2 regions of the Paenibacillus sp. PK3_47 genome follow, and region 2 is predicted to be linked to the other one. Evidence: predicted binding sites of a transcription regulator. Region 2 holds the regulator's gene; the other holds the start of a gene.
The links. The regulator LexA, encoded in region 2, represses DNA repair genes until DNA is damaged. The targets are predictions, from matches to a motif close to CGAACATATGTTCG.
Positions count from the first base shown of each region.

Region 1: the regulator LexA is predicted to act here: its motif matches at 1,789-1,802, upstream of C2I18_RS13070 (putative DNA modification/repair radical SAM protein).

Region 1 is NZ_CP026029.1:2,918,639-2,921,865, reverse strand. It holds gene C2I18_RS13080 (FAD-dependent oxidoreductase) at 1-1,170, shown strand, start outside; gene C2I18_RS13075 (hypothetical protein) at 1,357-1,548, shown strand; gene C2I18_RS13070 (putative DNA modification/repair radical SAM protein) at 1,848-3,152, shown strand; gene C2I18_RS13065 (TIGR03915 family putative DNA repair protein) at 3,159-3,227, shown strand, end outside.
Region 2 is NZ_CP026029.1:6,629,368-6,632,594, reverse strand. It holds gene C2I18_RS28810 (hypothetical protein) at 100-312, shown strand; gene C2I18_RS28805 (hypothetical protein) at 309-533, shown strand; gene C2I18_RS28800 (hypothetical protein) at 654-875, shown strand; gene C2I18_RS28795 (L,D-transpeptidase) at 973-1,311, opposite strand; gene lexA (transcriptional repressor LexA) at 1,441-2,067, opposite strand; gene C2I18_RS28785 (LysM peptidoglycan-binding domain-containing protein) at 2,264-2,677, shown strand; gene C2I18_RS28780 (DUF896 domain-containing protein) at 2,787-2,996, shown strand; gene C2I18_RS28775 (hypothetical protein) at 3,045-3,227, shown strand, end outside.

The sequences.
Region 1 (3,227 bases), 3.1 Mb from region 2:
CTGCTCTTCGCGGGGCGCAATATCAGCGCTACACATGTCGCATTTGGAACAACCAGAGTGATGGCCACCTGTGCCATTCTCGGTGAAGCCGCCGGCACAGCCGCTGCCCTGTGTGCGGATAAGGGAATTTCACCTGCTGAGCTGTCGCGTGACCATACCCCGGCACTGCTGCAGACACTGCTGAAGCAGGATGCCTCTGTCTTGGGTCTGGCCAATGAGGATACTGGCGATTTGGCCCGGCAGGCACGGGTCAGCGCTTCTTCTTTCCTGTCCCGGATCGCCATTGAATCCGCCGACGGGGAATATCCGCTGGAGCATGACATTGCCGTCCTGCTTCCGGCTGATCCGGAAATCTGCGGTACGCTGGAATGGCTGGTGAGTGCAGCGGAAAATACGGAAATGACGGTGGAAGTCTGGAGTACCGGCAGACCGGAAAATTATGTACCTGCCGCTTTGGAAGCCCGGGTTACCGTTCCTGTCAGCAGAGGTAACAAGATGTGGGTGCCGGCGGCACTGGAATGGACACCGGAGATGCCTCAGAATGCTTTTGTTATTGTGCGCAGCAACCCGTCCCTCCGGCTGCATCTCTCCAGTACCCCGCTGACCGGGCTGCTGGCCTTTGAACGCGGTGCGGCACCAAGCGTCTCCAAGGATCTGGAGGATCACGACAGCACCCAGCCCGTGGTGGAATGGAGCATGAAACGGCTGAACCGTAAAGCCTTCTGTATGCGGACAACATTCCCTACAGACGCCTACCGGCCGGAGCAGGTTACAGACGGGTACACAAGACCTTATGGAGGACCGCATATCTGGCTGTCCGGGAGGCTTGAACAGGATGCCGAGCCATGGCTGGCACTGGAGTGGAAGGAGGAGCAGAGCATCCGGGAAATCAGACTTATTTTTAATGATGATGTCAATGAAGACCTTATTAATCTGCACCATCATATGACACCTTTTGAGGTCATTCCCGAGCTGGTGCGAAGCTACCGGATTGAAATGCTGGATGAGAAAGGCGGCTGGATCCCTGTCGCTGCAGAAAGAGACAACCGGAAGAGAAAGCGGGTCCATCTCCTGGAGAAGGCTGTAAAGACAAGTGCCATCAGACTGGTTGTACAGGAAACGAACGGTTCTGCCCATGCTGAAGTGATTGAGATGCGGGTGTATGCTTAAAATAAAGCATTTCGTGCGCAATCCCGGCAAGCTGCGGCATGCGATTAACTGAAGCAGCCGGAAGTTCCTGTTTGCCTGGACCTGCTGTATGGGAAACTTTACATGGGAACACTATTCGCTCCCTTCCCAGCGAATTTAATGACACCGGCAGCTGAAATTTAAGACACCCATGCGGATGTCTTCAGAGTGTTGAGAAACCCGGATCTTTTAATGGTCTTGGGTTTCTTTGCCGTGTTTCTATGTCTGCGGACGAGGCATCCGTTATATGCCTCATCCTCTTTCGCAGCTAACGGACGCAGCGTCCGTTATTTGCCTAATATCGCTCCGTTTCCATCGCTAACGGACCGCCGTTCCTTTATGCTGCAAAATGATGAGTAAATTGAGCCCTTTCGGATGAAATAACGGATCTGGGGTCCGTTAATATTTCAAAACATACCTTTAGCGCAAAATAACGGATCTGGGGTCCGTTAGCCTTAGCCTTTCCAAGTCATTAATAGGTTCTGGTGCGCGTGATTTGATGGATGGGAGCCGGCAATCGTTAACGCAGTGTCGTGTGAAATCAAAGCCACATAAAGAAGGCTGTCGTGACTCTCTCGACAGCCTGTCTGGCTTTTGACAGGAACATGTGTTCGGTATATAATTTAAATATAGGAGGAGGGTATTATACTGTGGATGTAATGGAGAAACTTGAGATTTTAACTGCTTCGGCCAAATATGACGTAGCCTGCACCTCCAGCGGTTCCAGCCGCAAGAGCCAGCCCGGAGGGCTGGGCAATGCCGCCAGCATGGGGATCTGCCACAGCTTTGCGGCAGACGGACGCTGTATTTCACTGCTCAAGGTGCTTATGACCAACGGCTGCGTATATGACTGTGCCTACTGCATCAACCGTAAATCCAATCCTGTACGGCGGGCTGCCTTCACACCGCAGGAGATTGCTGATGTAACCATGCAATTCTACCGCCGCAATTATATAGAAGGTTTATTCCTCAGCTCAGGCATTATGCGTAATCCCGATTATACAACCGAGCAGCTGATTGCCGCGCTTGAGCTGCTTCGTAACGAATATAAATTCAACGGCTATATCCATGTCAAAGCCATCCCAGGCGCAGACGATGCACTCTTATCCAGACTGGGCCTGCTTGCCGACCGCATGAGCGTCAACATTGAGCTGCCTTCCCAGGAGAGCCTGGACCGGCTGGCTCCGGATAAGAGCAAGCAGTCCATCCTGAAGCCGATGGGGCTGATCAAGAACAAGATTACCGAGAACCGTTCGGATCTCGTGAAATATAACCATGCTCCCCGCTTCGCGCCGGCAGGGCAGAGCACCCAGATGATTGTCGGCGCAACACCTGATACCGATTACCAGATTCTGAATCTTACCGAGGGGCTGTACCGGAAATACGGGCTGAAACGTATTTTCTTCTCCGCCTACACCCCTGTGGTGGAGGATTCACTGCTGCCTTCCCTCGATACTAAGCCTCCGCTGCTGCGGGAGCACAGGCTGTATCAGGCCGACTGGCTGCTGCGCTTCTACGGCTTTGAAGCCAAGGAGCTGCTGGATGAAGCAGCACCCAATTTCAATCCGCTGCTGGATCCGAAATGCAGCTGGGCCATTAACCACCCGGAGCATTTCCCGGTGGAAGTTAACCGCGCACCCTATGAGATGCTGCTGCGCGTGCCCGGCATCGGGGTAAGAAGCGCACAGCGGATTCTTAAGGCCCGCCGGGCAGGGACACTGGATTATCCTGCGCTGAAGAAGCTCGGCGTTGTCCTCAAGCGCGCCCAGTTCTTCATTACCTGCAAGGGCAGGCCGCTTGAAGGGCTTAAGGTCGGCGAGCATACCCTGCTCCGTTCACTTATGTCCGGTCACGAGCTTGCCCAGTTCCGCCAGCCGGAGGTGGAGCAGCTCTCCTTTTTCAGCGACACCGATCTGGAATCATTACCGGTAGCCGCAGCGTCAGCGTTCAGGATAGGAGTGTAGCCTGTCATGTTTGCAACCACTCCGCTGGCCTATACTTATGACGGAAGCTTCGAGGGCTTCCTGTGCTGTGTATTT
Region 2 (3,227 bases):
AAACGTCCTTTTTCCCTGGCGGGGAGAGGGCGTTTTCATTTACAGAATGTCCCATATCAGGTATATTGGGAGTACTGATGACAAAGGAGTGTATGTGAAATGTCGGTGTATCCCGGTGCTTTTTTTCTGAGTGGATTAGGTCTATTCTCTATACTGATATGGCTGGTTACGGCGGCGGCATGTGTATACGCTTTTATTCTGTTTGTGAAGCTGGCCCGCAGAGGAATTGTTGCTCTGGATTTGTACATACACGCCAAAAACCTTGAAATACGCAGTACCTACGAATCCGCAGGCAAGGGGGAGTTCCGGTGAAAGCTCCATACAAAGTGCTGGAAAGCGATGCAGATCTGTTCACTGCGGCCTTGGCCCAGGTAAAAGTTTATGTCGTGCAACTGGTCAACGGACGCCCGCATGTCATTGCTGACTATGCCGGGCCTGTGCAGAGATGGACGCCGGATGATGTGATGATTGCGGGGATGCTGTATCAGCGGGATGAATTTGAGTTTCGCGTGCGTCTGTCTATTACGAAGTAACAGTTCCTGTACATGTCTGTTCATAGTTAACTGTCACTATTAAATAGAAAACTGCCGGATCACACAGGCACAGAAGGTTGGCATTGCATCTCTTATACTATCAAAAGTAAAAGAGGTGTAATGATGACACAGACTGAACGTGCAAGAATACGCAGGGCGCTTAGAGCGCTGCAGGCACAGCGTGCGGTTTTGCTGGAAAGACTTGAGGAAATCAATGAGAACCTGCGCCGGATCCCGAATCCCAGCCGGGCCAGACGTGAACTGCTGGCAGCCAGAGCATCGATCAGAGAAGCATTGCGCTTAAACCGTGTCGCGAGCAGACTCTTGCGCAGTATCCTGTAACTGTAAAATGATATTTAAGTATGATGAGGCATCCTGCGGGATGCCTTTTTGCTTATTCCGGAATAAACAGCCCCGCGTCGGTACAATGAGGTTGGATTTATTCCCGAATCGTTACCCGTGTTCCAATAGGAATGATCGCAGCGAGGGCCACTACATCTTCATTGTACATCCGGATACAGCCCAGTGACACCATGTGCCCGATAGAGGCAGGGTTATTCGTTCCGTGAATGCCGTAATGCGGCTTGGACAATCCCATCCAGAAGGCGCCAAAAGGCCCGCCGGGGTTAGGCTGCTTATTGATAATGGTGTATTCGCCGACAGGGGAGGCAGTGAGGACCTTACCGATCCCGACCGGGAACCCCCGGGTAACCTTATCGTTATCCAGCAGATACAGCATTCGTTGGGACAGGTCGACAATAATCCGGTAATTAGGCATGGGGCAGCACTCCTTTGTTAACAGGATATGTGCCGGGAGTCTTTACGGTTCAGGAACTTTCAGGATATTGGCAAAATAAAAAGACCGCTTCGCCAGGGAGGCGGTGCAGTCTTCAGGGAGAGTTAATTTTTAGTGGATGTCACGGAAAAGTCCGATGACTCTGCCTAATATCGTTACGCGGTTAAGGCGGAGAGGTTCGTAGGCCGGATTCTCCGGCTGCAGCCGGATATGGTCACGTTCCTTGTAGAAGGTCTTGACAGTTGCTTCATCTTCTTCTGTCATGGCAACAACAATATCACCATTGTCAGCAGTCTGCTGCTGGCGGACGATGACATAATCGCCGTTCATGATGCCAGCTTCAACCATACTGTCTCCGAGGACAGAAAGCATAAATACCTTGTTATCCCCTACATAATGAGTAGGGAGCGGAAAATAGTCTTCAATATTCTCAGTTGCGGTAATCGGTAAACCGGCGGTGACTTTACCGACGACAGGGATCCGGGTAACTGTCTGAACGAACTGATGCACATTCTCGGAATCTTCCTGGCCTAGCAGCTCAATGGCACGCGGTTTGGTCGGGTCGCGGCGGATCAGGCCTTTCTTCTCCAGACGGTCCAGATGACCATGCACAGTGGAACTGGAGGCCAGGCCTACAGCTTCGCCGATTTCCCGGACGGAAGGAGGATATCCCTTGCTGCGGACTTCGTTACGTATAAATTCCAGGATCGCCAGCTGGCGACTCGAGATCTTTGACATCGGAATCAACCCCATATGATATGTTTGGGAAAATTATAACATAGAACTGCCGTTCGTACAAACATAAGTTCTAACTATCTGCATTTTTGGCAAAAACAAAACTGCGAACAGCTGTTCGAAAAAACTGTTGATCAAAACACATGTTCGTGTTATATTATTTTCGAAAGTAAGAACAAGTGTTTGGAGGCCGATAATTATGTTAAAATACAGTACATACCGCAGCATTTACGATGAACCCCGTCAGGTGCAGGCTGCCAGTAATCATTCCGCTTCAGCTTATATGAACGAAACTAAAGGTTCCGCTGTTGATAAGTTAACATCAATTATGAGAGTGCTTCGCCAGGTTAGCCTTGTTAAGCTTGTGCTGGTGCTCATGTTAGTAATTTCCGGCTTTACTGTTGTAGGCAATGTGTTCGCAGGTTCAACATCTTTGATTACCGAGAGCAAGCGGGTTGTAGTCGAGCGAGGAGATACACTGTGGAGTATTGCACTGGAGAACAAACCCTCCAATATGAAGACCGCAGTTTATATAGAAGGAATTAAACAAACCAGCGGTTTGAAAGATACCAGGATCAAGGCCGGGGATGTTCTGACTTTGCCTGTGTATTAATGCTTAGTGTCTGTTATACTTAATCTCTAAGAGCTTTCAGGGAGCAAACCTTGACAAGCTCTTTTTCTCATGGCAAAGTTAAAATGATATTTATAGGGAGGGAAAAGAATTGAATATTGATGAATTGGTCGCACGCATCAACGAATTGGCCCGTAAGCAGAAAAGTGACGGCCTGACTGAAGAGGAACTGGCAGAACGCGCCAAGCTCCGCGAAATCTATCTGGGCAACATCCGCCGCAACTTCCGCGCCCAGCTGGATACCATTGAGATTGTGGATGAAGACGGGAATGGACAAGGCAGCAAGGGACCGTTACAGTAACCTTTTGTCTTTTTCATAGATATTTCAGAATGACTAGGGGGAACTTAGATGGCCCGTTCTTGGGAAAGAATGGTTCAACGCAACACACAGCAGGTCAACAAGCAAAGAAAGAAGCAGGGGAAGGACTCCATTTATGCTGCTTCGTCTAAATCAGCTGCCAAGAGCACTGAGGTTTTTAAGGGCCGCAACATTGTATTTCCGGTAGTGCTAATGCTGCTTGGAATCATGTTC